Regions from separate parts of the Thalassotalea agariperforans genome, predicted to be linked through region 3. Evidence: predicted binding sites of a transcription regulator. Region 3 holds the regulator's gene; each other region holds the start of a gene.
The links. Region 3 encodes MetJ, which represses methionine synthesis genes. Its sites were predicted from a motif close to TAGACGTCTAGACGTCTA; they were not measured.

Region 1 (10,760 bases), on a different contig from region 3:
ATAAAAAATGAGACTGAAATTGTTGAGTCTGTTCGCTCTGGTGCCGTAGGTATCGCTCGTGGTGAAACTGCTTTAAAAATATAAGCTATCACGTTAAAACAATGATCAAAGCCAAGCATCTGCTTGGCTTTTTTATATCAGTTATCTATTCAAAAAATTTTAATGTTTTGTAATACCATTCCGTTTAATATGTGTAAGTGAAAAACAATGTCCACACAAATAAAAGCAAAGTACCCTGTAAAATTAGCGGCTAAATCCGATAAAAAATCCGTTAAGCGCTTTTATAAAAGTCAGCACTATTCCGCGAGTTTTATCGGCTTTGACAGCACATATATTGTCCTTGATAACGAGCAAATAATTGCCTCAGCAATTGTTTCGTACAGCACAAGTGACAATAATCAAGCGCTGTTACATGCGCTTGTTGTTGCAAAACTATATCAAAAGCAAGGAATAGCAACCGAGTTAATTAATATCATCAAACAACAACACTGTCATAATTACCGCGAAAAACACAGCACCATTGTTTGTTTCGCTGACGATAAATTAAGCCAATTTTATCAACGCATGTCATTTAAGGTGGTTTCATCAAAGTCAAAAAGTGATAACACTCAGTGTCAATCATACGATAATGACTTAACAGTTAAGCGCGTTCTTAGTGAAAGCAACTTTAATCGTTTTATCGCTTACCAAAAAAACACGCCTTCTCTACTTCCCTTTTTATACAATTAACCCGCTATTTTTCTTGGTAAATAAGCTTCACTTTGCTTTTTCACTTGCTCAAGATATGCAGATAAGCGCTTAATATCTTGCTGATATTTAGGTTGAGCAACAACATTGGTTGTTTCTTCTGGATCAACCGATAAATCAAACAACATATATTCTTTTTTACCTTTTGCGGTTACATACTCAGTGTAAATTAATTGTCCACTCACCACGCTATCACCTTCTTTAAAACGAGAGTAAATAAAAGGTTTATGTTGTGTATTAGGATCGATTAATAAAGGCGACAAACTGCGGCCAACCATTTGCTGTTTCAATTTTTCATCGGCGCTTAAACCGGTTAAATCAACTAAAGTTGGAAACACATCCACTAAGCTTACTAAAGCATCGCTAGTTAACGCAGACGGCTTTTGAGGAGCATCAATAATCAAAGGCACATGCAAGGCTTTATTTAGCATGTTATGTTTACCCCAAAAATTATGTTCGCCTAAATTGAAACCATGATCACTGGTGAGCACCACTATAGTGTTGTCTCTTAAACCCAACTCATCTAACGTTGCTAACACCTCACCAACTTGCTGATCAATAAAACTTACCGCAGCGTAATAACCTAACAAAGATAAACGATGAAATTCATCTGAATTATATTCATGGTTTTTAAAGTGATAAACGTGTATTTCGCCAGATCCTTTTAATGACTCTGGTGCATTAATTGGTTTTTCACGTAACGCTGAAGGCTGAAAATCGGTGTCTTTATAAAGATCAAAATATTTTTGTGGGGCATTAAAAGGTAAATGTGGACGACGGAAACCAGCTGCTAAGAAAAATGGCTGGTCAAGTTTAGCAAGACGCTTTAAATCGTTAACGGTTTTTTCTTTTACTTGACCATCGTAATAAGCCTCATCAGGCTTGGTTGAACTTTCATACCATGGCCCTTTATTACCAAAACGATCACTTGGTTTAATATACTTTTTAGACTCTTCACTAAAATAAGCTGGCCCTTTTGCTTTTGGCTCCCAGGCTGATTCACTCCAACTTTCTTCATCAGAGTCTTTTTTACTGTGAAAAATTTTACCATTGGAAACGGTATGGTAACCTGAGTTCTTAAAAAACTCGCCCATTGTAGTCGCTTCAGGCACCTCACGTTCAGCATTCGCTAAATAATCAATAAAACGTGTTTTATGTGGGTAAACACTGGTCATCATACTAGCGCGTGATGCACCACAAACAGGAACATTGGCATAAGCTCGATTAAATAATACTCCTTCTGCAGCAAGCTTATCTAAGTTAGGTGTAATTGCCCGAACATCTCCCATTGCTCCCATGGCGACACGATAATCATCCACCATAATTAGCAATACATTAGGCTTTTTTACCGAGGTTGTATTTTCATTATTATTAGCTGTTGTTAACGTTTGTTGACAGCCAAAAAGCAGCGAAGTAAACATAACCGTAGTCAACACGGGTTTAGTAAGGATATGACTCATGATGTTTTATTGTGACTCTGTTTTGATTTAATTTGATTAAATATATCGTATAAAGCACCATGGTTGAAGAAAAATATCTAACGGTTAACTATAAAACTCAACTATTCATAGGAACTGTTATTGAATTAAAATATCATAATGAACAAATCCTTAATCTTCTTTAGCTTATTGCGACTATTGAAGACGATTATAAAATAATGAGAAATATGACATCTTTATTTAACAGCCCACGCGCTAAAAACAAACTTACTTTAGTTCTAGGCTTAGGCCTGAGTTTGCTCCTATTTAGTTGTAGCAACTTAAGCACAACCACCAATTTAGATTCAGAAAACTTTGTTAATTATTTTGCCCCAAGTAAAGTAAAAATTTACCCAAACGAACAAGCGCTACCAGCTCAACATCGCTTAATTGGCTTAGTTGAAGGACAAGACTGCCAAATAAAAGCACACCACGCCCAACCAGATGAAATTAATGCAAGAACCGATGCACGACGAAAAGCGAATGCCCTTAATGCTAACGGTATTATATTTTCAGAATGCGCCCTGATCGAAGATAAGAGCTGCCATGCGATGTTACTTTGTTACGGCAAAGCATATCAAATACTTGAAAGCACCGATAAGTAAGAAATTTTAGCATGCCCGATTCTTCCATTAGTTTATCTCCTATCGCTTTCATTGAGTCACCCTACCGTGAAAAGTTTGCCATACCGCGTCAACCGGGTTTAGTACCGTCAGCCAAAGGTAAAGTGATCTTACAAGCGCCTTTTAATCAACCTGACATGGTAAAAGGCTTAGAGCAGTTTAGTCATATCTGGTTAATTTTTAACTTTCATGCTACCCAAGCACAAGGCTGGAAACCTTTAGTGCGTCCACCTCGCCTTGGCGGCAATAAAAAAATAGGTGTACTGGCAACACGCTCAACCTTTAGACCCAACCCGATTGGCATGTCAGTGGTGAAGTTAGAGAATATAACGTGCAATAAACAAGAAGTAAGTTTAACCATTTCAGCGCTAGATTTATTACACGACACCCCTATTCTTGATATAAAACCTTACATTCCTTATTCGGATGCGATTACACAAGTAAGTGGCAGTTATGCTGATAACGCTCCTGAAATTGTCATGTCCGTTGAATTTAGCCAACAAGCTAAACAAGACTTAACAGCATTTAATCACGAATATCCTGAACTTGAAGCATTAATCACTGAAGTTTTAGCGCAAGATCCACGCCCTGCTTATAAAAAGCAAACGCTTGACGAAAAAATTTATGGCATGCAATTATACGACATTAATATTCAGTGGCAGCTCCGCGATTTATCGCATATTCAAGTATTAAGCCTTAAACCTAAAATGAAATAGGCCCGATGAAACAAAGCCAGGTAATTGAACTTTTTATTTTAGCAGCCATTTGGGGTGCTTCCTTTCTATTTATGCGAATAGCAGCGCCAGAATTCGGCCCTATTTTATTAATGACATTACGAGTAGCTATCGCCAGCGTGTGTTTAATGCCGCTATTAATTTATTACCAACAAGTGAATGAATTAAAAGGCTATTGGAGCCACCTGTTTGTGGTTGGCTTGCTCAGTACCGCTTTACCCTTTAGCTTATTTGGCTACGCCACATTATCGTTAACAGCCGGAGTTACTTCTGTATTAAACACTATGACTCCGATGTTTGGTGTTTTGATCGGCCTGTTCTGGTTTAAAGAAAAAATCACTTCAACAATGTTATTTGGCTTAATGCTTGGGGTATTCGGTATCTATTTATTAATGTACGAAAAAATACAAATTCAACCACAAAGCCAAGTATTATTGCCGACTTTAGCGATTGTTATAGCCACTTTTTGTTATGCTTTAGCGGCAAATTACACTAAAAAATATTTAACCGGCGTGAAACCGCTTGTGCAAGCAACAGGTAGCCTGCTGTGCGCTACAGTCATTTTATTACCCTTTAATTTATTGCATTTACCCGCTACACCAATTTCAACACAATCAATTGTTGCCGTCATATTATTAGGTGTGGTTTGCACAGGTATTGCCTATATCTTATTTTTTCGCTTATTAACTACCGTTGGCCCAAATAAAACAATTTCAGTAACTTACCTTATTCCTATTTTTGGTATGTTTTGGGGATATCTCTGGCTAGATGAACACATTAGTATATTGATGATGATTGGAGTTTTTATTGTTTTATTAGGCGTTGCTATGAGTACCGGCTATTTAAAAAAGCGAGCATTAATAAAAGCTCAATAAGCTAAATTTTAATAACGACCAACCCCATTACACCTGTTGAAAGTCGTAAACTGAACCTAACGCCAAAATTTGGCTTAACTCGTCTAACGCTGTTCGGCATTCATCTAATAAAGCAGGATCACAAAAATCAGCACTGCTTAGCCGATCACGATAATGTTTTTCAACCCAAGCAACTAAACGCATATAGGTATCATCGGTTAACCAGCAAGCTTGATTAACGGCTAACCTTTCTTGCTCATTTAATACCACTCGCAAACGTAAACAAGCCGGGCCACCACCATTTTTCATACTTTCATTAACATCAAAATAATGTACCGACGCAATAGGGTTTTCACACGCCAGCAACTGCTCTAAATACGTTTTAACCTTAATATTTTCAGCACAGTGCTGAGGAGCAATAATCACCATAGTTCCATTATCTAAAGTCACTAATTGAGTATTAAACAGATAACTACTGATGGCATCTAGCACAGGGACTTCAGCTTGTTTTACTTCTATTAAATGAAGCCGAGTTTGAGGACAACAAGATTGGAATTTAGCCGTAAGTTCGGTAATAAAATCGGCCTTATTTAAAAAGGCATGTTGATGATATAAAAGTACATTTTGATTACCGACAGCAATAACATCATTATGAAAAACGCCTTGGTCAATAACATCAGGATTTTGTTGTACATAAATAACTTGCTGCTCATTTAAGGCGTGTAAACGCGCAACAGCTTGGCTCGCTTCTATGGTTTGTCTTGCAGGATATATCATAGGTGCTGGTTGAGCGGTATCAAAAGCAGCTTTACCGTAAGTAAAAATTTCAAGGCCTGTATCACCATAGCCTTGGCATAATCGTGTGTGGTTAGCTGCGCCTTCATCACCAAAACTAGCGTTATTTGGCAAAGCACTATGATGAACAAAATAGTCCTTATCAGCAAAAACTGCCTGTAATATTTTGCCAGTACTATAAGGCTCAATTGAGCGATGAAATTTACTGGTTAAATTAGCGGGAGTAAAATGAATTTTATGATCCCCGCTATCACTAGAGGGTGATACTGTCGCCGCATTTGCTGCCCACATACTGGAAGCAGAAAAACAAGAAGCAAGTAATGCTGGTGCTGTTTTATATGCCTTGGTGAGTATTTGAGATTCAGAGCCACTAAATCCTAATTGACGAAGGGTTTTAATATCAGGCCTTGCTTGTGGTGCTAATACCCCTTGAACTAAACCAAGATCAGCCAGCGCTTTCATTTTTTTGAGGCCTTGAAGCGCTGCCGCTTTGGGATCAGAAACCGCATTAGCATTTGCAATTGAAGCAAGGTTACCACCCGATAACCCAGCATAGTTATGAGTGGGGCCAACTAAACCATCAAAATTTGCTTCATAGGTGTTCATATTATTCACTCACTGACTGCCAAGGCTTTAAATTTAAAGTATTAGCTTTGTATAGACGGCTCTGCCACTAAAAGCAAAATAGTTAAAAACTCGTAGGGTTAACCAAAAAACCAATAACAAACAAAAATAGCAGCCGTTAAGCCCGCCAAGTCGGCGATCAGGCCACAGCTCACCGCATGACGAGTGTATTTTATGCCAACCGAGCCAAAATATACCGCTAACACATAAAACGTGGTTTCGGTTGAACCTTGCATAATTGAGGCAAGTCTTCCTGCGAACGAATCAGCACCAAAGGTATTCATGGTTTCAATCATCATAGCTCTCGAGCCAGAGCCACTTAATGGCTTCATTAATGCCGTTGGTAAAGCATCAACAAAACGTGTATCAAAACCCAAAAACATCACAAGATGGCGTATCGCATCAACAATAAAATCTAATGCGCCACTCGCACGAAAAACACCAATAGCACATAACATCGCTAATAAATAAGGGATTATTTTAATACATACATCAAAGCCTTGTTTTGCCCCTTCAATGAAAGACTCATAAACATCCACTTTTTTGTATACCGCTGACAAGATAAATAGGATCAGTACTGACAGTAACAATAAATTACCCGCAATAGCCGATTGCTCGGCCAGTAGCTCAGCACTTAATTGTGAAAAATATAAAACTAAACTAAATATCAGCGAGATAGCCGCAGAAAAGTACAATAAAACCACTTTGTTTAATAAATTAATTTTTTGCACATAAGCAACAGCTAACAGCCCTGCAATTGATGATGCAAAAGTTGCTAATAAAATAGGGAAAAATACATCGGTGGCAACTGCTGCTCCTTGTTGCGCACGATACATAAAAACCGCAATTGGGAATAATGTCACCGACGAGGTGTTTAAAACCAAGAATAAAATTTGCGCATTACTGGCGGTATCTTTTTTCGGGTTAAGTGACTGTAAATCACTCATGGCTTTTAAACCTAACGGGGTGGCGGCATTATCTAAACCTAAAAAATTCGCCGACAAATTCATCGTCATCGAACCCATAGCAGGATGCCCTTTAGGCACTTCCGGCATTAAACGGCTAAATAAAGGTGATATAGCCATTGCCATTTTATTGATAAGGCCTGCGCGCTCCGCTATTTTCATCATCCCCAGCCAAAAGCACATTACGCCAATCAAACCTATGGCGATTTCAACGGTAGTTTTAGACATGGAAAAAAGACTATTAATCAGTTCAGCAAAAATTTGATGATTATCGAGCAGCAGCCACTGTGCTAACGCAGCAACAAATGAGACAACAAAGAAAAAGACCCAAAGAATATTTAACAAAACAACCGCTCAATAATAAGGAGAATAAAAACAACCAATATAAACACACTTTAAGCAACGCACAATTAATCTGACAATTTAACTTAAGGTCAGGTTATTTATACACCAACCTAGGGTCTGTTAATCTTTGTTTATATTTTCAGCAATAGGCTATTTTAAGTGATAGCAAAGCAGAATGAACGTTGTTTGGTTATTCCAAATGAGTGAAATTCTAATGCAGCTAGCGCAAAAAATAGCCATTGCCCTGTGGGCTGAGGCTAAAATCGTTTTACTCAGCGTTAAAAATTATTAGTTTAGATGACTAAACGACATAATTTCAGCCTTGATTAAAACGATTTTATCTCTCAGCTGAATTATTAAACAAAGATAAACAGACCCTAGGGGTTGTTAATCTTGTATTATTTTTATGCGATAGCTTATTTTACGATTAATATAACTAGTTAGACGACAAAGTTAAGCCCTGAACAAACCTGTGGATAAGCTGTTAGGTTGCTGTAACAAACCACTGATAAAGCTGTTTAAAAAAACCAAAACAATAATTATAAAACCTTTAATTTCAGACAGTTAAAATTATTATCTAAATTAATTAGTAAAACTGAAATTTTACACTACAATTACTTTACCAATTAGTTAAACATGCTCGCTCTCTCCTAGCTAATTAGCGCAAGGCTCGATGTTTGAGCCACTTCCCTAAGCCCGAAACGCCTATGTTTCGGGCTGTTTTTTGTCTGTTATTTTACCTACCCAAAAAACATAAAAAAAAGATGAAAACATAAACCAAGTTACATTTTCATCTTCTTAAAATTACAGTGCTTTAGTTGTTAATGCGATTGTTATTACGATAACTTAGCTATAACACTTATTTTTTAACTAAATTTGATAACTCTTGTTTAGCTAAATAATTATCCATGGTTGAACGTAAAAGTTTATATAACAAAATTGAACCATCAATTTCTTCTTTACGATTGGTTAAACTTTCAATGTTTAAACCCAGAGGTAAATTATAAGGAATTACCGCATCTAAAATTTGTTGTAAGCTATTTAAACAAATACGAATAGACTCATATAATGGTTTTTCGGCATTTAAAATACGTAAGCTCGTCGCTTCTGGTACACTCACCCCTAACCAATCAATAAACTCTAACGTTTTTTCACTGCCACAAGGTGAAAACGTTAAAATGATACGTTGTGGTTTTAAACCTAACTTTTGGCATTCAATGGCATAACGCGTTAATTTATCAATAGTTGCTTGCGGATCATAAATCGCTTGCGAGATAAAAAAGTTACACCCTTGTTTGGTTTTTTCAATTAAGCGGGCGTGTTCATTACCTTTACTTGCATGGCGTTCAGCAATAGTGACACCACCAATAAAAAAGTTATGCTGATTGTTTACTAAGGTTTGATAGGCTTCTTCAAGTGGTAACGATATTTCATTATTTTTTGACGGACTGCCTACTAACACAACATCTTTGACACCATAATCTTGCCAAGCTTCATCTGCCCATTGATTAAAAGCTTCAGCATCAGATTGAACAACACTTTTATAAGTGATCACCGGACGATTAGACTTTTTATTTAACAACGACGAATACATGCGAGCATCATGTGTGGTTTTAAACGGAAATGGACGTGGCTTTTGCGTACGAGAGTTTTCATCTTGAATGTCATAAACAATTAAGCCATCAAAGTCGATATCGCTAACACGTTCTAATAGCTTCTCAGCAATACCTTCAACTTGCTCAATAGGCGTATCACTTTTAGGTGGTGTTGTACCAATAAAATAAACACCGCGAGTAATATCGTTATAGCGGACTCTTAGTTCTGATTCGTTATTCAAAATAATAGCTTCTTAATTAGATAAGGTTGACATCATGCTAATAAGAAATAACTTAATTAACACACTAGACGTTTAGACGTCTATATGATGTTTTATTGTTCTGCTAAAGTCAATAAAGAATCAACATTATCATTAAAAAGTACGTCATTATACCATTCCGCATAAAGAAGTGCTCACATAGAACGGTATGGGCGACATTAGAACAAACAAAATTTATGAAGATATAGTTATTCTACATCTAATAAATTTTGTGCTGTTATTATGGTGCCCATGCGTTCCCAAAGGGCGAGTTTTAAAGGCTTATATGCTGCGTTATTGATTTTGACAAGGTTCCCACATGGATGTGGGATATTAGGGTAACGCAGGAGCAGTTACCGAGAATAACCATTCTCTTCAATCAATGCCTTGCCTCTAAGCCTTTAAATTCTTGCTAAGCGAGTGCTTTCTTATACGGATTGGTATTACTTAAAATATAACCGCCCACGATAAATGAACGCTTAATGTAAAGCTAAAAAACCGCAAAAGCTAACGCCAGAATTTTAGAATATGCCCTTTAAAATCATCAATAAGGTAATCAGTGTCTATTGGTTTGGTATGTGTATGCTCAAAACCAAACTCAGTCATGGCTTTGGTAATTTTATTTTTTCTACCGCGACCAGGATCGACCAAAATGACTTCGCAGCTAGAATTAGCATGTTTTTCAATAAAGTTAGCTAATAATGTTATGTGTTGATCTTCGTACAAAAGATCGCTACCAATGATGACATCAAATAAACCAAGTTGATCATTTTTATCAGCCCAATCAACGCGTTCAAAGTCAATTTTTTGGTCGTTATTTAATAAGGTATTGCGGGTTAAAAATGTAGCTACTTCTGGGTGATAGTCAGTGGCTGTGATATCAACGTGCTTTTTGTTGAGTAACAAACTTGATAGTGCCATGCCACAACCGATTTCTAATATTCGTTTTTTGTGAGTTTCATACTCATCCATGTAATGAGCAAGCACTAAGCTTGACGGCCAAATCACCCCGAAAATAGGCCATAACGCAGACGATATTCCTAAATTTTTTGCAATATCATCCGGATCACTAAATTGTTGTTTGTCACGTAAGGTACAAAGGTGAATATCTAGTTCACCAAACTCAACCGTTTGGTAACTAATACGTACAGGATTTATCATTATTTTCCAAAAATGGAGAAGCTAAGCCCGTTATCTAAGATAAATGACCAAACGTAGGAATATTAAGGTTATAGGGTTCTAGCTAAATAACAAGCTAAACTCACCGCTACGGTTAAATGAACTTCTGCCATAACATGGCTTTTCCCATATTTGGATCGAGCTGATAACCGGCAAAGCCAAATTTTTGATAGGCATTTTGCGCAACGATATTGCCTTGCAAAACCTCTAGGGTAATTTTACAACAACCTTTGTTAACCGCTAACTCCTCTAGTTTACTTAATAATGCTTGGCTAATACCTTGGCCTCTATATGTTTTAATAACTGCTAGATCATGAATATTAATCAGCGGCTGACACTTAAAAGTTGAAAAGCCCATGATCGCATTAATTAACCCTGCTGGTTGTTCATTAACATAAGCAATCAATGAAAAAGCGGTGGGTAATTTTTGTAACTCACAAGTCAAGTTTTGCTTAACAAAATCAGATAACGGCTCGGCTCCCCCCATAGGATCTTGGGCATAATTATCTAACAGGTAAATAAGATCGGCGCATTGCTGGGCATTGTTGTAATCAACTTGTT
Region 2 (10,760 bases), on a different contig from region 3:
CAATTAATATCGCCCGTTCTTGCATAAAGTTTTGTGCCAAACGCATAGTTAACGGATAACTAAAGCGCTCACTGGCTAAGCTTATTACGCCTAATTTACCATCGGCCGCTGCGGTTATTTCTTTGTTAAAAGCCTCAGGTGATAAAGCGTTTAACCGTTTTGCTTCATCCGGTGATGTCGACCACACAATAGAGGCCAATTGTTGCTCGTTTTTTTCGCTGGCTAACGGTAAAAAAGCTAACGGGCCAGTGGGTAGAAAAACTTGCCATGCGGTATTTTGATGGCCTTGACTACAAGCAACGGTGGCGACAATAGCATGATGATCATAATCACGAAAAACCATTGGTATATCAAGTTGTTGTCTTAACCATGAGTTGGCGCCATCAGCACCTATTACAAGATTAGCCATGATGGGTAATTGTGGTGCTTGGCCATTGTTTGGTGTGTCAAAGCTGGCAAAAACTTCTTCATCGCCCATACCTAAAGAGCTTATTTGCGCTTGGGTATAAAAGCTAATACCTGAGTCTTGCTCGGCTTTTGCCCATAAACAATTACGGATCACTTTATTTTCAATAATGTAACCTAGCTGAGGATTGTCAACTTGGCTGTCATCAAATAATAATTGCCCGTAGCCCGCTTTATCCCATATATGCATATGATGATAGGCTTGGGCACGGGTATTGAGTATGTCTTGCCAAACATCAAGTTGAGTAAAAATTTGCTCAGAAGCCGCATTGATCGCACTTACCCTAACTTCCGGCTCACTTGATAATTCACTCACCGGAGCAGTATCAACAATAGCAACGGTTAAGGGGGTTAACTTACGTACAGCAAGTGCTAAGGTTAGCCCTACCATACCACCACCAATGATCAATATATCCGCTTTTTTCATCGCTAATTTTACTCTTTAATACTTGCTTAATATCTGTTGTTTTATACTTGATTCGGTTTATCAATAACCCATGGTTTTCTTAACAAAGGCTTGTTTTATCGGCTGGCAATAATTTAACGCTTTTAACGCGATATTACGGCCCGCAACTAATGGCGGCAAGGTGTTAGAAAATAAGGTAACTAACGAGTCGGTTAAGTTAATGATCTGCCTTTGATCATCACGCCTTAATTCACCATAATGGTTTAACATGGCAAAACTGCCAATATCTTTGTTTTGCGCTAATTGTTCAGCGATTAATGTTGCCAACTGTGAAACATCTCGCACACCAAGATTAAAACCTTGCCCCGCAATAGGATGAATTGTATGGGATGCATTTCCTACTAATGCCATACGGTGGTATACGTTTTCGTCGGCTTGCACTAAATTTAGCGGATAAATAAATCGTTGGCTTACGCTGTTAACACCACCTTGCCAAAAACCAAACGCTTGATTCAGTTTTGCGATAAATTCTTCGTCTGAAATCCCCGTTAACTGTTCAGCTTGCTCTGGTGTTACCGTCCAAACTAACGAACACATATTATCATTTAACGGTAATAAAGCGATCGGGCCAAATTCTGTAAAACGTTCATAAGCAATATTTTGATGGGCTTGAGCCATAGTAACATTGGCGATAACCGCTGATTGCCCATAGGCTTTGCTGGTAGTTTGAATATTGGCAAATTTTCGACATACCGATTGAGCACCATCACAAGCTAATAATAACTTAGCTGATAACTTTGCTTTTGATGTAAGCTTTATTTCAACACTCTCTGTTAGCCAATCAAGCTCCTCTATTTGTGCAGGAGCAAACCAGTGAATATTATTGCTTTGTGAGTTTTGAATTAACGCTAAAGCTTGTTGTAAAGCTAGACCTATGCTTTTCATGGGGGCAACATAGCCTAAGGCATCAACTTGATGATCTTTAGCATAAACGCGTGCTTTGCCGTAATAACCACGATCAGATATATGAATAGTTTCTATCGGGTTCGCCTTCGCTGATAAATTTTGCCAAACACCTAAGTCGGCAAAATAACTCGCAGTGCCATGTGACAAAGCTAAAACTCGCTCATCAAATGTTAATTCATGGCTGTGGTTATCTGTTGTTCGATGTTTTTCAACAATAGCAATTTGTAATAACTCACCATTTGCTTTTGTCAATTTAGCCAAGCTTAAGGCCATTAAACAACCAGCAAGCCCGCCGCCCGCGATCACTACGTCAAAATGGGTTTTATCAATATTCATCTATCAATTATATTTATCATTAAGGGCGAGCTTTCGCCATGACAGCTTCTATCTCAGCAATAGTTTTTGGTGCGTTAACGGTTAAGTTTTCATAGCCTTGCTCAGTCACTAATACATTGTCTTCTATACGAATACCTATGCCACGCCATTGTTCAGCTACCGTTTGATCATCAAGTGGAATATATAAACCTGGTTCAATGGTCATCACCATGCCTGCTTCAAAAGCACGCGCCTGTTTACGCTGTCCGTTTTCATCGACAGCAATGCCATAATCCCCAACATCATGAACATCTAAACCAAGCCAATGGCCTAAACCATGAATAAAATATTTTTTACAGGCATTATCGGCAATTAACTCTGTTAAATCGCCTGTTAATAAACCTAACTGATGCAAACCTGTGGTTAGCACTTCACTGGCAATAGCATTTAAGTTAGCTAAGCTTTGCCCGGGTTTTATCGCTTCAATCGCGGCATTTTGTGCATCTAACACTAATTGGTATAGAGCTTTTTGTGGTTCACTGAATTGGCCGCTAACGGGAAACGTTCGGGTAATATCGGCCGCATAACCGGCTAACTCTGCGCCAGCGTCAATTAATAATAAATCACCATTTTTTAACACATCTTGATTGTCGGTGTAATGTAAAATATTGGCATTATCGCCACCGGCAACAATTGAATTGTAGGCAGTAAAACGAGCGCCATGACGAGCAAACTCATGTAAAATTTCAGCTTCTATTTGATATTCAAGCTTACCATCAACGGTTTTTTCCATAGCCCTTTGGTGCGCTTGGCCGCTGATCACATTAGCTTTACGCATCACCTCAAGCTCGGCAGTCGATTTAAACAAGCGCATTTCGTGAATAACATCACTACAATCAACCAAAGCTTTAGGTGCTAATTTCCCTTGCCTTGATGCTGACTTTAACTGTTTAAACCAAGTTAGTACTTGTTGTTCAAACTCAGCATTATCGCCTTGGCATAACTGTACTTGTGTTTTACCATCAAGATGATCAGGAACATATTGCTCAATATCATTTACCGTAAAACAAGCAGTAAACTGATATTCGCTTTGTGCCACCTCAGGACCAATTCGTCGGCCATGCCACACTTCTTGTAAAGGATCTTTTTCGCGACAAAACAAAATGCTTTGATCGTCAGCCTCACCGTCTTTTCCTTTTATTAATAACAACAAAGCATCAGGTTCGTTAAAACCGGTTAGGTAATAAAAGTTTTTATTTTGACAAAACAAATATTCCGTGTCGTTACTACGGGTAACTTCTTTACCTGCAGGAAATAACGCCACCGAATTCTCAGGCATTTGTGCTAAAAAGGCCGCTCTTCGAGTAATAAACTCTGTTACCGGTAATAAGGTGTTTTTGATCATAAGCTTGCTATAAGTGTTGAATGTGTCGAAATTAATGAATTGTTTCTTTTTTGCTGGTATCAACCGGCGGTTCACCAAGCTCAGAAAAAATTAATAAGGCAGAAATACGAACATATTCACCTATTTCATAATAAGCTTGTTCACTGGCTTCATCTTCGTCAACTTCGTCTGATAAATTAGCAATTTCAGAAAAATCTGCGATCACTTCTTTCACATCTTCCGAAGTAACCGGCATATCTTTATGTTGTAAACCAAACCCTAGATTAAAACCTTGAACCCAAGCACTTAGTGCATTGCTACGTTCGCTGATCGCATCGTCGTCATCAGGTAACATTAATTGAAAACCAAAACTGTCGTCTAAAATAGTTTGCCAAATTTCTGAATATATCGTTTTGATCTGGCTTTTTACTTCCGCAGGTAATGGCTCACCATTGTTGTAACAGTCATTAAGCATAGGTAAATAGTCATTACTTTCAAAAGCGAGACCACTACAAATTAAACCGGTTATTGTGCCATGCATTTCTGAGGCATGAGCAATCACACCATTGGATGTGATAACAGCTTGAAAAGTAGAAAAAAGGGTTTGAGTTTGATCGGGCATAATTTAAAAATAGCTCCATGGTACAGAGGGTAATATCCTACCATTGCCAATAGCATTGACACCAGAAAAACAGCGATGATGACAGTGAATATTGCGATCAATCATCAATTTGGCCGTTTGATCAGTTAATGCTTGCATCGGCAGTGGAGGATCGTTATATTTTCAGATATCTAGGTAAGTTGTTCGTAAATTGCTTTTTTAGCTAAAAATTAAGCACTTATCTGTTATTTTTTATTCATAAGCTTGGAGCTTGATTACCCATGGGTAAATCCGCAGTAAATATTTCAATTAATGGAAGAACATTAAAAGTTGGCTGCCCAAGTGGTGAAGAGTCTGCTTTAATTGCTGCGGCCAATGAACTTGATTCACGTTTAACCAGCTTATTAGAAAAAGGCTCTTGCGCCAATCCTGAGCAAGCGATATTAATGACAGCGTTAAATTTAGCTAACGATTTATTGAAGCTGCAACAGCAATCTGCACAAGAAAAAATCAACACTGAAAGTAAAATTGCTCTTTTACAATCAACTATCGAACACGCTTTGAGCGATCAATCAATAAAACGCGCTTAATCGTATTTATTGTTATTAATCTTTTCTACTTTTGTTATAATGCTGACAAGCCTTCTGGGATGTTTGTTGTTAACCATGTCCCTGAGCCGATAAGTTTTACTTCAGGGTTTTAATTTTTCACTATTGTGCAAGCCTGGCTCGTATCAGGAAGCCTACGGTGATAATGCAAGACCCGCCTTGAGCACACGGTGTTCAAGGGCTGACGTCGACAACGGCATTCTGGAAGGTTTACTTTTATTAATTATGCTCATTCTCTTGCTCATGAGAAAAGTAATAAAAGTGCTAATTTAAGTTTTAAATACTAATTTAAGTACTGGTGAATAATATTGTTTAAGCCGTCAAGCGATAAAACAATTAGTTGATAATTTACAACACCGCTAGTTTACATTGATACCTCGCTCGCGCTACCATCAAAGCAACAATAATTCTTTATATTTCAATATCCAATGTTACCCAGTATGCCTCAGGCAACAATGTTAAATACAGAAACAGATAATTCAGCGACAGATCTTTTAGCCGTTAATGCCGCTAACGCTAGTATTGGTATTTTTGACTCCGGTATTGGCGGATTAACTATTGTTGATGATATTAAAGCGTTATTACCTGATGAACACTTTATTTATTTAGCTGATAATAAATATGCCCCTTACGGCGAAAAATCTCCCGAGTTTATTATTCAACGGGTCAATGAAATTGCAGATTTTTTTATTGCTCAAAACGTTAAAGCTATTGTTATTGCTTGCAATACCGCAACCGTTATTGCCATTGACCAATTACGTAAACGCATTAACATTCCTGTCATTGGTGTGGAGCCGGCAATAAAACCTGCCGCCTTAACCACTAAAAAGCAAAAAGTAGCAATTTTAACGACGCAAGCAACGGCCAATAACACGCGCTTTTTAGCTTTAGTAAAAGCCCACAGCGGTAATGCCGAAATATATATTCAGCCCTGTCCTGGCTTAGTGCAACAAATAGAACAAGGCTTATTTGATGATGAGCAAACATTAGCATTATTAAGCCAATATTTATTACCGCTAAAAACTAAAGGTATCGACAAGCTAGTGTTAGGTTGTACCCACTACCCTATGCTAACAAAGCAAATAGCCCAGCTCATTGGTAATGAAATAGAATTAATTGACACTGGCTTACCGGTAGCCAAACAGCTTAAAAATATATTAACTCAGAAAAACTTATTAACAACTCAAGCAAGCAAACCTGCTATTTGGTTAGCAAGCCAAACATTTAGTGACACCATTCAACGAGTTTTTAATTACCCTTGGCAATTAACAACATTAAGCACTTCCCCGACAAGTGGCCTAACTGCTAAATAAAACACCGCCCAAAGATCATTCTTGTACCAGTAACTCCTCTTCGTATCTCGTATCTTGTATCTTATAACTTGTAACTTGTTGCTTGTATCTTGTATCTTGTACCTCGTATCTTGTACCTCGTAACTTGTAACTTGTTGCTTATAACTTGTATCTAGTCCCTCGTTTTTATTGCATGACCACAAATTATTTAAGCCATTTAGACGTCTAGGCGTAAAAAAACTATCAATCCATTTTTTTTAGAGGTAGAATTGCGAAAAATTTAACCTGTTTGATGCCGATCCCGCTCCATTAGAGCGAGTGTAAATTTCATCAAATACTTTGTAAAAATATTATGAGGTTTTATGTCTAGCTACTATTTCACTTCTGAATCAGTATCAGAAGGTCATCCGGATAAAATTGCCGATCAAATTTCTGATGCGGTTTTAGATGCGATTATTGCACAAGATAAAAACGCCCGTGTAGCCTGTGAAACTATGGTAAAAACAGGGGTAGCTATTATTTCTGGTGAAATTTCAACGTCTGCTTGGGTAGATCTAGAAAAGATCACTCGCCAAGTTATTTGTGATATTGGTTATACTTCTTCAGAAGTTGGCTTTGATGGCGAAACTTGCGGCATTATGAACTTAATTGGTCAACAATCACAAGAGATTGCACAAGGTGTTGATCGTAAAAGCCCTGAAGAACAAGGTGCTGGTGACCAAGGTTTAATGTTTGGTTATGCTACCAATGAAACTGAAACGCTCATGCCGGCGCCATTATACTATTCTCATCGTTTAGTTGAGCGCCAAGCTGAAGCGCGTAAATCAGGTGTTTTACCTTGGTTGCGTCCTGATGCAAAAAGCCAAGTTACTTTTATTTATGAAGATGGTAAGCCTGTATCTATTGATACTGTGGTACTTTCTACGCAACATAACCCTGATATTAAACAACAAGATTTACATGATGCGGTAATGGAAAACATTATTAAGCATGTATTACCAGCTGAGTTATTAACCGAAAATACTAAGTATCATATCAACCCAACCGGTAGTTTTGTTATTGGTGGCCCTGTAGGTGACTGTGGTTTAACAGGTCGTAAAATTATTGTTGATACCTACGGTGGTATGGCGCGTCATGGTGGTGGTGCTTTCTCTGGTAAAGATCCATCAAAAGTTGACCGTAGTGCGGCTTATGCTGGTCGTTATGTAGCTAAAAACATTGTTGCTGCGGGTATTGCGGATCGTTGTGAAATTCAAGTTTCTTATGCCATTGGTGTGGCAGAGCCGACCTCGATTTCAGTTGATACCTTTGGTACTGGTAAAATTTCTGAAGAGAAATTAGTTGAATTAGTACGTGAACATTTTGATTTACGCCCTTATGGCATTACTAAAATGTTAGACCTACTTCACCCAATGTATCGTCAAACAGCGGCATACGGTCACTTTGGTCGTGAGCCGTTTGAAATGACTGTAGGTGATGACACCTTTACTGCTTTCAGCTGGGAAAAAACTGATAAAGCAGAAGCTTTAAAACAAGCGGCAGGTTTATAAACTAATACCAAGCAAAATGCTTAAAGCTTATAGCTTAAAACCTAGCATAAAAAAACGCATCAAGTAGGAATACTGGATGCGTTTTTTTATCGTATTTTTGCTACTTTAACGGCTGCTCTTTTGGGTACAAGGTTACTTTATTTCGGCCATTTGCTTTTGATTGGTAAAGTGCCACATCAGCAGCTTCTATCCATGCCTCATGATTTTTAAAGGTAGGTGTTATTTCTGCCACCCCAACACTAATTGTATAGCTAAGTTCAATATCATTATATTTAACGATTGATTTTTCCACTTCTTCCCGAAGTCGCTCAGCAAATATCTGACCATTTTCTAAAGTAGTATCCGCCAAAATAACCGCAAATTCTTCACCACCATAGCGACCACAAATATCGGTTTCTCGTACGTGTAAACTGGCCAAATTAGCTAAGTGACGAATAACTTCATCGCCAACAATATGACCGTACTTGTCATTCACCTTTTTAAAATGATCAATATCTAACATCACTAAACAACTAACGTTATTACTACGTGTCCAGCGTTTATATTCAGATGATAAACATTTTTCCCAATGACTACGATTAAATAGCTGAGTTAAGCCATCTGTTTGGCTCAACATCGCTAAATGTGCATTAGCAGTTTCTAACGTTTGTTTATGCACGGCATTATCTGTTACGTCATACACTAATAAACATAAGTGGGAAACTTGGCCATCTGCCGCCATTAACGGAATAAAGGTGGTATTTTGAAACATGTGCTCGGCAGAGCCGGTGATCGGGCGATAGTTTTGAAACTTAAATAAATACGGGCGCTGCTCCCAAATAGTAAACGCTTTATTTTTTAACAAAAAAACAGAATCTGCTTTACGGGTAAACCATTCTTGATCAATTTCTTCAAACAAACTAAATAATAATTTATCTTTTACTTCTGCAGGTTTTAAGCCGCTATGGTTTTCCATAAAACCATTCCAAATTTGCACTTGATAGTCACGATCTAATACCACTAAGCCAACGTCAATGGTGTGGAGCATTTCCATCATCCAATGTAATTCATGTAATTGATCTGAATCTATAGACATATATTTTCCAAACTAACCATTATTAAGTAACACATAAATTACTCATCCATCAGATAAGCTAATTTATTATTCAGCGTTTTCATTGATTGCTCAGTAAAGAGTAATAACAAATCACATTTAATTGGGTGATTTTCAATGCCATAACTAATTTCAATTGCTAAGGTACGTTGCCAACGTTTAGATGATGATGAAATAAGTTCATTCACATTTATATGCTGACCAAGCACCACAGGATGGCCTTGGCTAAAAGATACGTCTAATTGCTCTGACACCCCTTTTAAACATGCGCCAATCAGTACGTTGCCCATATCCATCAATAATTCTAATTCTGCATTTTCATTTTGTGGTGGCTCAATATTCATCAAAGTAGCAATATCTTTAAAGCCAGAATCATTAATAATTAATAACGCTTCACCCGAAATACCTGAACTGATAAACCCCTGACAGACACCTGACGTGGTTTCTTTATTCACGGCAGACAGCGCCATGTTAATTTCACTCACTTCAATCAAATTAACATTAGGAATGGGCAGCATGACAAACACATTTAATAAACGCGCTAATAAATCACCGGCACGTCCCATCGCAACATTGGCGATTTCTTGGTAGCAATCGCGTAAATTGTTATCAAGCTGTTCAAATTCGACGGCTTCATGAACCACTTCAATATGATTTTCTTTAACATCTTCAACACGTTTTTGCTCTGGCTTTTGCTCACTTGCTAGAGTTTCTTCTTTTGTGAAAACGCCATAACTTAATAATATTTCAGTTAATTTTTCTTTATTGACGGGTTTTTGAATAAAATCTAAAGCGCCAAGACTAGTTACTCGTTGATGAGCTTCCGGCTGTATATCACCAGAGATAACAATGGTGAGCGTTGGTAAATCTTCTTTAACTATGGTTTGTAATACTTCATAACCATCCATCACTGGCATGTTTAAATCCAGTAATAAAACATCCCCTTTCCCTGCTTTTATCGCTTCTATTCCTTCGGCTCCATTGGCCGCAAAACTAATATCTACATCCCAACCATCCGGTAGAGAGCGGGCAACTTGCTTGCGCGCCATATTAGAATCATCACAAATCAGCAGACGTGTCGACATATATATTAATTCCAATTACTTAAATTATTTTAGCTTTACTCTACTATAGCAAAAGTATCACTGAACAATAGTTTATTTGAAAAACTATAGCCATTTTTTTCATACCTAGTTAAGCTTGCCTATTATCTACTGATTATAGTTCACAACAAATGAAAATATTGAAAAAAATCACACTATTAACCCTATTAAGCAGTTGTTTTTATCAAGGCCAGGTTTTAGCGGAAAATAACTTCCCAGAAACTAACAACCTTGTTAAAGCGGGTGACAAATATGTCACCTTAATTGGTCATCAAGTGAATGTTGGTGAGCAAGCACCAAATTTTAAAGTGGTCGATGCCAATTTTTCGCCGGTAAAATTAGCTGACTTTGCCAACAAAGTGGTCTTAATTTCCGTTGTACCTAGTTTAGATACAGGGGTTTGTTCACTTCAAACTAAACGCTTTAATGAAGAAATTAGCCAGTTATCCGATAACATTGTTATTTTAACTATCAGCAATGACTTACCTTTTGCTCAAAAGCGTTTTTGTAAAGCTGAAAATATCGATAAAGTAAAAGTGCTTTCTGATGCGGTGTGGCGAGACTTTGGTCAGCATTATGGCTTGTTGATCAAAGATATGGGGTTATTAACACGGGCAATTTTTATTATCGACCAACAAGGTAATATTGCTTATAAAGAATTAGTTGAAAGTATTGCAAGCCATCCTAATTATGAAATGGCATTATCAACGTTACAGGCAATTGCACCATCAGTGATTGATGACAATGAAAATTCAGCCGTCAGCGGTGATGTAAAAACCATAAAATAATTATCTGACCAATGCTAAAAAACAAAAAGATGATATTTTTATCATCTTTTTTTATACTTATTTTTTAGTAACTTACATTAAAAACAACACTAATTTTAAAAATATTTTAGTTTTTTATCTTGAAAAATATTTCATCAATCCCATCTATTAAAGTGTAGTCGCCGATAGGGATTACATAAACCGCCTGTT
Region 3 (10,760 bases):
CACACGCTCTGCTTCATCAGGTGCGTCCATTGGATCTACTGTCATAGTCCATACTTCTTTCGACGGCTCACACCACGGATCTTCTAACTCTCCACCTTCGTGTGAAATATGCCATGCGTTAGCATCACGGCTATAAATTTTAGTTAATGATGCGGCACAAGGAATATTACGCTCAGCAAGGTAGTTTAATAAGTCTTCGCGAGAAACCATGTCCCACTCACGCCATGGCGCAATTACGGTAAGCTCTGGTGCTAAAGCAGCAAAACAAGACTCAAAACGTACTTGGTCGTTACCTTTACCAGTACAACCGTGACATACCGCGTCAGCACCGACTTTAAGTGCAACTTCAACGTGTGCTTTGGCAATCACTGGGCGTGCCATAGAAGTACCTAATAAATATTGGCCTTCGTAAACTGCACCCGTTTTAAGAATTGGGTAAATGTAATCTTTTACATATTCTTCTTTAAGGTCAACCACATGACATTCAGTAGCACCTGAAGCAATGGCTTTTTCTTGAATACCCACTAATTCTTCTTCGCCTTGGCCAACATCGGCACAAAACGCGATAACTTCACAACCTTCATAGTTTTCTTTTAACCATGGAATGATTGCTGATGTGTCTAAACCACCTGAGTACGCTAGTACTACTTTTTTGATTTTTTTCTTTGCTGCTAAAGCCATTTTGTTATCCTTCGTCATCTTCGTACTCAACATCTAGGTTTTATTGTCTTTTAACAAATGAAAGCACTTATCAAGATAAGCTTATTCATGTGTTGTTTGACGGTTTTGCCTAAATACCAACTACTGCGATAACAATTCTGTTTAATATTAAAATTTAATTTGTATAGTTTAGTGAGGTTTTAAAAAATCACTAAACTAAATATTTACTTACCTAAAAGTGACACTAAAACAGCGTTTTGTGCCCACATTCTGTTTTCCGCTTCTTGGAACACTACTGACATTTCACTGTCAAAAAGTTCCGTGGTGATCTCTTCACCTAAATGCGCCGGCTGACAATGCATAACAACATTCGCCCCCGCTTTTTCCATTAATTGATGGTTAACCTGATACGGGGCAAATTTTTCTAATATTGCCGCCTTTTTACTTGGGTCTTCATCACCCATAGATACCCAAGTATCGGTATATATCGCATCTTGTTGACCAAGATCATCAATGTTATTACTGTAAGTAAACTGCGCGCCTGATTGCTCAACCAAGGCATGAACTTTACTTAACATGGCATCTGACGGGCCACAGCCTTCAGGGCAAATCAAGGTAAAATCAGTACCTACGGTTGCCGCCATTAACATTAATGAATTAGAAACATTATTACCATCACCAACATAAGCTAATTTTACTTTGCTAAGATCATCATAAATTTCAGATAAAGTCACAAAGTCAGCTAATGCTTGGCATGGGTGATATAAATCACATAAGGCATTTACTACTGGCACACTGGCATGCTCAGCTAAACCTTCAATAGCAGCGTTGCTAAATACCCGTGCAACAATTGCATCGGCATAACATGATAAGTTATGAGCATAATCACTAATGCGTTCACGCTCACCCAACTTGCCATTTTGCTGTCCTAAATAAAGGGCATGACCACCTAATTTATTAATCCCCATATCAAAACTTACATGAGTACGTAATGACGGTTTTTCAAAAATCATGGCAACCGATTTACCTGCTAATGCTTGTGCATAATTAGCAGGGTTGTTTTTAATATCTTTTGCTAATGCAATTAAGCCCAACGTTTGCTCTTTGTTGAGTTGATCATCAGCAAGAAAATTTTCTAAAGCTACGTTTGATAACGACATGGTAAATCCTTTCTTTTGCTTTATTCGCGGTTTGACGAAATAAGTGAATTTATGAATCAGCTAAAATGCGGGTGCCGATATTGTCACCCTTAAGCAAATTAACGATCAGCTCAGGTGACTGCCAGCTGGCAACCGCGATGCTTCGTCGTAACTGATTCGCAGCTAATAACGCTGCATTTACTTTTGCTGTCATACCACCAGCAATAACACCTTGTTCAATTAACTCGGCAGCTTGTTGACTACCCAATTCTACTAACCATTCACCATCTGCCCCTTTAACACCAGGCACATCGGTTAATAACAATAATTCTGCTTCTAATAACTGACAAATGGCAACAGCTGCATCATCGGCATTTACATTGACTAATTCACCATTGTCTAACGCCCCAATTGATGAAACAACCGGAAAAAAGCCGTTCGATAATAAAGTCGTTAATAAAGCACTTTCTTTTGGCGCAGGATCGCCAACATTACCTAAAGCGGGATCCGCTAAAGTACAACTCACCATGTTGCCATCACCGAGTGATAAACCAACAGCAGCAAGCTTGAGTTCATTTGCTTGACCAACAATCGTTTTATTAACAAAGCCAGCTAACGTGCCAGCAATAATCGGCATTTGCTCTGCTGGTGTGATACGTTTACCGTCTTTTTTCTCAGTAGTAAAACCAGCTTGTGATAATTGCGCATCAACCGAGCTACCACCGCCATGCACTAACACAACCTGTTGGTTTTCTAATTTCGCAATTTCCACCAACAAAGCTTTTAGCGCTGATGCTTTTTCAAGAATGGCACCGCCAATTTTGATCACTAAAGGTTTCATGATAATTAATTACCTTGGCCAGTTGTCATAGTGTTAGCTAACAAGCCATATTCACTTGGTAAGCCCATTACTAAATTTGCACATTGTACCGCTTGTGACGCGGCACCTTTAAGTAAGTTATCAATTGCCGTACTAACAACAACCACTTGCTTTTCTGCGTCATATTTCCAATGAATATCAGCAAATGGGGTGTAAGCAACATTGTCAATTTTTGGCCACGTAGCAGCAATACGCACTAAAGGCTTATCGTCATAAGCATTGTGAAATGCTTGGTTAACTTGCGCTTCAGTAACATCGTCTTTTAATTGCAAGGTTACCGTTGATAGTAAACCACGTTTATATGGTGCTAAATGCGGATTAAAAATCACCTGAGCATTGGCTTCTTGGCTAATTTCAGGTTGGTGTCTGTGCTGTAAAATGTTGTAAGGTGTTAAGCTTACTTCATTAAAACTGGTACCTAATGACGCTTTCCGGCCAGCACCTGAAACACCGCTAATACCATTAACAACAATTAACGAATTTTCTACATGAAGGTTGTTAGCTGTGATCGGCTTTAAACCTAATAAACTGGCCGTTGGATAACAACCAGGAACAGCAACAATATTTGAATCGGCAAATGATTCATCTAACCATTCCGCTAAACCATACTTGGCTTGTTCTAAAGCACTAAGGTTATGATGTTCAAAACCATAATAAGTTGGGTAATCTGCCGCATCTTTTAAACGGAAGCCCCCAGAAAGATCAAACACTTTCACGCCCACTTCTAAGAAAATATTCGCCCATTCAGCGCTATATTCATGTGGCGTTGCAAAAAATACAGCATCAATTGGTGTTGCCGCATTTTTGATATGTTGATCAAACCAAGCAGGTGAAAATGCTTGCAACGGTAAATCACAAACACCTTGATATTTGGCATGTAAGTCAGAAAACAATAAGCCCTCCGACGAGCTATTTTCTGATACGAGAAGGTGTGCTATCGAAATTTTATTGTGGTTAGTTAATAAATTAATTAACTCTGCGCCAACATAACCGCTAGCACCAATTACCGCAACATTCATACTTTTAACCACAAGGAAGCCTCAAAATGCAATTTTATTCAATTGTTAATTCAACGTTTTATTTCATATGTAGCTAATCTATTAGCTTACCATTTTGTTTAATTTAAGTTTATTAAACAAGTAAAACACTGTACCTAAACCACTGTCAGACATCATAGGCAGTGAAATTTAAAAAGCGTATTACAACATATCAAACTATTATCGTCGAAACATTTTTAGCATTAAATGCGCGCCTTTTACCCTATGATCCATTAAGGGAATGAAATTTAGCAAAAAGTGACTAGTTATGCAATAAAAAAGAATAAATATCTTATTCTTAGATTTTTTATTAAATAATTATTTGCACAATAAAAATCAAATAAATTTAGGGTCTGCCTATCTTTGTTTAATAATTCAGCTGAGAGATAAAATAGAAATACAATGTTTGATAGCAAAAACTATTCAACCGCCCGATTCCATAGCTTTTGATGATTTTTTACCGAGAAGTAATCATTCGGTAGCCAGCAGCGAGGTAAAATATCAAGTTCTTTACGCTCCTCAAAATTAGATACTAGCTGCTCTAGTATCTCTAATAAGCGTTTTTTACTTACTCTAGAAAAACGTTTCGCGGTTTCAACAAAATATAAGTTACTTTCTTTAATCACGTGTATATCTTGACCAAAGCTTATGAATGATAACTTTTTAGTAGCTTGCCGACATATTGGCTCTTCTGGGTGACTAGGGTAAAACTGACTCACCACTGCATATTCATAAAAGTCCATATAACTATTATCAAGTGCTTTCGGAATATAAGTAATGCCATAACCTTGTGGGAACATACCGGTAATTTTATAAAGAGCGTCAACCACTGATTGCGCACAAGCACCTCGCTCAGCATTTAAATTCAGCACATGGTAAACCTTTGGTAGAACTTTATAGTTATAGTTAGCTTTGGTTGATAAAATTATCGAAGTATATATTTGTGGAACTTTTAAAATGTTGCCAATGCCCTTTTTAGGCGAAATAGCACTTTTTAATAAACGTTTAACAAATTGATGTTTTTCTTTTTCCCGTACAACAAAGAGATTTTTTTCAGCACGCGAATTACCAACATAAACTAAACTTCCTAAACCTTCAGAAATATAGCTATGCATTTCACGAAAACTAATTTGCAATAGCGCTTTACGATCTTCCAGTTCTAAAGTCCGGTAAGGATCATCTTTACCATGTTCTCCAACTAAAATAGCCTGAGCTTCCGGATGAAAATTACCAATATCTTGCACCAATGCTGCCATAACAATAGGCAATTTAACTTGCTCAACAAACGTTTGGTACGCTTCACTATTTAACTGATTAAAGTGCTGATACCTATTATTAGGCACATCAGCAAGGTATTTCGTAATATAAGGATCGTCTAATTGGTTACTAATAATGAGTTCGTCTAACAAACGTAAACATAACACCGCTTTATAGATAGGCTTATGCCGTTCATTAATACTGGCAATGTCTTTGCCCTCGGTAGGGCTGATCAATTGAATCGTACCAAGTAACTGTGCTGATTTTCTTAACGTATCATCAAAAGTTTCGCCTTCACATAACGCCAGTAACTGATAACACACTTCACGTAAATGATGATGACGATCTAGCCCTTCAATATCCAATTTCTGCTTAAAGGTAGCTTGATTACCGGTTATTTTATCTATTTCAGCTTGTAGCGACTTCTTTTTAGCTGATGATGCTGCTGATAATTCCGCGTTCAATGCCGTGAGTTGCTGTTTAAAACTATTCAGCTCATTTTGTATTTCTGCAGAGCTAGCAAAAAACTCAACCGCACGATCAAGCACAGAGTCTTTTTGACTAGTGCGATCATTCAAGCGATTAACGAGATTTCTAACATCGCAAGTAAAATGAGAGTCGTGTAAGTTTTTTTTTGCCATCGCCGAAATATAATGCATCCATGAATTATTTTTCAAAAACAAACTCTTGATAAAAAAGGATTTTTATGAAAAACGAATACTAAATATAGTTTAAGACTAATCACTAACACACAATTAATCAACAAATACCTGTACCATTAACAAAATGATAACATCCATATTAACCACCGACGGAATACCCTCTATTTTTTCTATCACAATAAAAAGCCCATCTAAAAAGATGGGCTTATATTCACAAGAATAATTTAGTGGGCTTAACGCTATTTTTGACTCGCGTTTAAACCATTATTTAAATCAGCAATAATATCGTCGGCATCTTCAATACCCACAGAAATACGTACTAATGACTGTGTTATACCGGCTTCTAATTGCGCCGCTATTTCCATACCAGCATGAGTCATTGTTGATGGGTGACTGATCAAACATTCAACCCCACCTAACGACTGTGCTAAAGTAAATAAAGCTAAGTTATCAAATAATACTTTTACCGCTTCGACACCACCTTTAACTTCAAAGCTCATCATAGCACCAAAGTCTGCTTGCTGACGTTTCGCTAATTCATGGCCAGGATGTGAAGGTAAGCCAGGATAATAAACTTTTTCAATAGCTGGATGCGAGGATAAAAACTCTGCAACGGCATTGGCGTTAATTTGATGTTGTTTCATACGGACAGGTAAAGTTTTTAAACCGCGTAAAGCAAGAAAGCTATCAAAGGCTGAGCCCGTAATGCCGATACAATTTGCCCACCAAGCTAACTCTTCACCTAACTTTTGTTCTTTCGTCACTAACACACCACCAACAACATCACTATGGCCATTGATATATTTAGTAGTTGAATGGAAAACAATATCAGCACCTAAGGCTAAGGGCTGCTGCAATACCGGCGATAGAAAGGTATTATCAACCGCAACCAAAGCACCTACCGCATGACTTGCCTTGGCAATTTTTTCAATATCAACAATACGTAACAATGGATTACTTGGCGACTCAACTAAAACGAGTTTTGGCTTTTGCGCTAATGCTTCAGCTAAAGCAACTTCATCATTTTGATCAACCACAATAACGTTAAATTGACCACGTTTAGCTAAATGGGTAAATAAGCGATAACTGCCACCGTAACAATCATGAGGAATAACAACACTGTCACCCACTGACAACACCTGGCAAGTTAAGTGAACCGCTGACATACCTGTACCAGTAACGACACCAACAGCACCACCTTCTAAATCAGCAATAGCCTGGCCAAACGTTGAGCGGGTAGGATTACCTGTTCTAGAATAGTCAAATTGACCTTTTTCATTAAAGCCTTTTAACGCATAGGTACTTGATAAATGTATTGGACCAACAACAGCACCATGTTGTGAATCTGTATTAATACCCGCGATAACTGCTTTAGTTGCTATTTTAACATTAGACATTGTGTACCCTTGACTGGACTTTGGTTGAGTCTAAAATCAGACTTAACTTTTTAGATGTTTGGACGTCTATAACTCTAAGTCTTTATGCATTTATCGTCAAGGCAAATCTCAGTTCAGTTTGCTCACTAACCTTATTGATACGCAATCACTTAAGCTGATAAATAACGATCTGGACCGATATAATTTACCAATAAAAAACGCGCTAAATAATTTGCGCGCTTTTGATAAGGTTTTAGTAAAAGGTTAATAAGCTCTTATTTTAATATACTGACAGTTATTATTTGGTGTTAACTTAAATGTTGTGCCTGATAAATTAGATACCGCTTGGTAATTGGCTGTAATGGTTTCAGCAATAGAAGGGTTATCTGTTGAAGCGATTTCACCTCTAAAGTTACAAGAGCTGTTAGTATCACTATCCCAAGCTTGTAACGTTTCATTACCTAAGTCACGATCAAAACTAATACAATTAGTACTGGCAATATTAATTTCAGTTTTGGTATTCCAAGTAATGGCCTTAGTCCCTGAACAGCTATCATTTGAAGGCGGTGTGGTCACTTCTGAGGCTTTGGTATAACATTTTTTAGCCGTGCCTGAAATTGGGTCGCCAAAAGTATTGTTATTACAAACTACATGACTAGTTTGATTATATAAATAGTTGAATAAGCCATTTGCCCCATAAGCAATATCCATTTCACCAGAAACATTTACCGTAGCCCCCTCATTTGCTGCATAAGTATAGCCATCTGGACCAACGGGTGTTTCCGGATCAGGTGTTGGCTCTGGATCTGGTATTGTACTTGGCGCAGAACCGCAACCATTAGCTAATTCATCAAAACAAGCATAGGTTTGCGCTGGTTTTTCAATACTTAAATCAAGCTGATCGTCAATTTTGTTTAACTGATAGTCAGCTTGAACAAGCTTTGTACCACCATCTAAACGTTCATTATTTTTCGCATGTACCGTTTCTTCTAGCAACTTAAAGGTCGGCATACTCGTGGCTAAAGTAAACTTGTTATCATAAATATTAGAATTTCTGTGCTCTTGGTACGTGAAAATACCATGGTCGAAATTATTATCGTTTTTATAATCGAAGATATTATTGCGTATAATTACGTCAGTGCCTTTTACATCAATAAAGCTATCCGCCGCTGGATTGCCAGAAGCACCAATAATCCCCTGACCATTGATATAGTTTGATTCAATTACGGTACCTGTAGTACCGGATTTAATATCAAAAGCTTCAGCAGTAATATTTGGCCCTATTGCACAGCCACCAATACGGTTATTGTTACTAGGATCTAATTTTTCAGAAGTATGACCGTCATGCGTACCAACATAAACCCCTTCACCAAAACCTTCTTGCCCCGTGCGCTTACCGGTATTGTGAATATAGCAATTTGAAAGGATATTGTTTGAACTAGAATATCTAAAATGTACCGCTTCAGCACCTATATTAGAGACTTCAATATTGTCTAAGGTATTGTTATTGGCACCTTCAAGCATGATACCTTTTTGTGCTGTGGTAAATTTTAAATCCTTAATAAGCCAATGATCACCGGTTAAATATAAGATATAGGCTGAATCAACGGATTCACCTTTAAGGACTTGTTTATTTCCCTTCCACTTGCTTCTTAAAATAATAGGGTCATTTGATGTACCACTTTTATTGCTAAAAAAGTGGGCTTTTGAGCTACCGCTAGAGCCTTTATTCCCTATATAACTACCTGGATTAATAATAATTTCATCCCCAGGGCTAGCAGATTTTAATGCATTTTGTAAATCGTTTGCATTATAAACGTTGATGCTATCAGCAAAAGCAAAACTACTTACTGGTATTAAACACGCCGCAACTAGCCGTGAAATAGTGAACTCTTTCTTATTAAATTTAATTTTCATAAATACCCCTATTTATTGTTAATTATTTTATTTTGATGACTTCCTTGTTCATTAATTATTATCCTTGAGCAGTAAAAACATACACCAACAAAATTGGCATGACAACCTTACAGAATTACCAAAATTTATGATTATGGCTATTTTATTTTAAGTAGAAGTACTAACCTTATGATTTTTTTACCTTATATTTTATAAAAAATAGTACAAAAAACATGCGGAAGCTTAAATTTGATTTAAAATGACTAAGCAGGAAAATTAGCAAAGCGTTGCTTATTTTGATGAGTATAGTTTTCACAAAAGCCCACGAAACCGGAGATAACCGAACAAATAGATGCTTTATTGAGTTAAAAGCATAAATAAATATCTAGACATCTAAACTTCTACACATTCATAGTTGACTGTTACCAAGGAGTCAGTACAATTTAGCCTATAACAAAAATATTTAGAGGTAATTCATGGCAGAATGGAATGGCGAGTATATAAACCCTTACGCCGAACACGGAAAAAAAAGTGAGCAAGTTAAAAAGATCACCGTGTCCATTCCGTTACGTGTGTTAAAAGTATTAACCGACGAACGTACCCGTCGCCAAATTAATAATTTAAGACATGCAACCAATAGCGAGTTACTTTGTGAAGCATTTTTACATGCTTTTACCGGCCAACCCCTGCCGGATGATATTGATCTTGCTAAAGATAATACGGAAAAGTTACCAGCCAGCGTGCGAAAAATACTCGAAGAGCAAGGTGTAACAGACTTTAGTGTTTATGAAGATGATGAAGACTAAATCCGCTTAAAGGTGTAATTAAGTGTAAGATACAAAAAAGCCAGCTTGAAAGCTGGCTTTTGTTTAATCAGAACAATAATTATTCGTCAAATGGATTAACTAAAATCATTGTTTCAACACGGTCTGGACCAGTTGAAATAATATCAATTGGTACACCGGTAACTTCTTCTAAGCGCTTGATATAAGCTTTAGCATTCGCAGGTAATTCTTCTAATGTAGTAGCGCCAACCGTTGATTCTGACCAACCTGGAACCGTTTCATATACAGGTGTAATTTTCTCATAACCTTCAGCAGCTGTTGGTGGTACAGTGATCACCTCACCTGATTCAGTTTTGTAACCAGTACAGATTTTCAGTTCTTTTAAGCCATCTAAAACATCAAGCTTAGTTAAGCAGAAGCCACTGATGCTGTTCACTTGAACTGCACGGTGCATAGCAACCGCATCAAACCAACCACAACGACGCTCACGACCAGTAGTAGCGCCAAATTCATGGCCAACAGTACCTAAGTGGTTACCGATTTCATCGTTCAATTCCGTTGGGAACGGGCCTGAACCAACACGTGTAGTATATGCTTTGGTAATACCTAACACATAATCAAGGTGTAAAGGACCAAAACCACAACCTGTTGCAACACCACCTACGGTAGTATTTGAAGACGTTACGTAAGGGTAAGTACCGTGGTCGATATCAAGTAAGGTACCTTGAGCACCTTCAAACATGATTGACTCACCGTTTTTACGTGCTTGATCAAGCAATTCAGCAATATCAGCAACCATGCCTTTGATCACATCAGCAACCGCTAATGCATCAGCAAGTACTTCTTCATAAGAAACAGGCTTAACTTTGTAGTAGGTTGTTAAAACAAAGTTATGGTATTCCATAATTTCTTTTAACTTAGCCGCAAAAGATTCGGCACAGAATAAATCACCAACACGTAAACCGCGACGAGCAACTTTATCTTCGTATGCTGGACCAATACCACGACCAGTAGTACCAATAGCTTTACTACCACGAGCAATTTCACGCGCAGCATCTAAGGCATTAT

Region 1: a site for MetJ is predicted at 9,068-9,085, ahead of ACSLUO_RS11530 (methylenetetrahydrofolate reductase). Genes of this name have one in related genera too.
Region 2: a site for MetJ is predicted at 6,256-6,273, ahead of metK (methionine adenosyltransferase). Genes of this name have one in related genera too.

What each region holds. Positions count from the first base shown of each region.
Region 1 is NZ_JBQMWH010000008.1:23,992-34,751, reverse strand. Features, by position in the region: gene ilvN (acetolactate synthase small subunit) at 1-84, shown strand, start outside; gene ACSLUO_RS11565 (GNAT family N-acetyltransferase) at 208-729, shown strand; gene ACSLUO_RS11560 (sulfatase) at 726-2,207, opposite strand; gene rcsF (Rcs stress response system protein RcsF) at 2,414-2,830, shown strand; gene tsaA (tRNA (N6-threonylcarbamoyladenosine(37)-N6)-methyltransferase TrmO) at 2,842-3,564, shown strand; gene ACSLUO_RS11545 (DMT family transporter) at 3,570-4,457, shown strand; gene astB (N-succinylarginine dihydrolase) at 4,485-5,837, opposite strand; gene ACSLUO_RS11535 (spore maturation protein) at 5,936-7,165, opposite strand; gene ACSLUO_RS11530 (methylenetetrahydrofolate reductase) at 8,025-9,002, opposite strand; gene ACSLUO_RS11525 (class I SAM-dependent methyltransferase) at 9,528-10,181, opposite strand; gene ACSLUO_RS11520 (GNAT family N-acetyltransferase) at 10,294-10,760, opposite strand, start outside.
Region 2 is NZ_JBQMWH010000002.1:398,711-409,470, forward strand. Features, by position in the region: gene ACSLUO_RS04930 (UbiH/UbiF/VisC/COQ6 family ubiquinone biosynthesis hydroxylase) at 1-892, opposite strand, end outside; gene ubiH (2-octaprenyl-6-methoxyphenyl hydroxylase) at 953-2,173, opposite strand; gene pepP (Xaa-Pro aminopeptidase) at 2,193-3,557, opposite strand; gene ACSLUO_RS04945 (UPF0149 family protein) at 3,589-4,158, opposite strand; gene ACSLUO_RS04950 (cell division protein ZapA) at 4,419-4,727, shown strand; RNA gene ssrS (6S RNA) at 4,776-4,957, shown strand; gene murI (glutamate racemase) at 5,201-6,058, shown strand; gene metK (methionine adenosyltransferase) at 6,400-7,587, shown strand; gene ACSLUO_RS04970 (sensor domain-containing diguanylate cyclase) at 7,688-8,662, opposite strand; gene ACSLUO_RS04975 (response regulator) at 8,701-9,765, opposite strand; gene tpx (thiol peroxidase) at 9,915-10,571, shown strand.
Region 3 is NZ_JBQMWH010000012.1:12,791-23,550, reverse strand. Features, by position in the region: gene ACSLUO_RS14025 (argininosuccinate synthase) at 1-681, opposite strand, end outside; gene ACSLUO_RS14020 (ornithine carbamoyltransferase) at 885-1,820, opposite strand; gene argB (acetylglutamate kinase) at 1,870-2,640, opposite strand; gene argC (N-acetyl-gamma-glutamyl-phosphate reductase) at 2,646-3,698, opposite strand; gene ACSLUO_RS14005 (hypothetical protein) at 4,136-5,650, opposite strand; gene metB (cystathionine gamma-synthase) at 5,875-7,032, opposite strand; gene ACSLUO_RS13995 (right-handed parallel beta-helix repeat-containing protein) at 7,276-8,928, opposite strand; gene metJ (met regulon transcriptional regulator MetJ) at 9,384-9,713, shown strand; gene ACSLUO_RS13985 (adenylosuccinate synthase) at 9,793-10,760, opposite strand, start outside.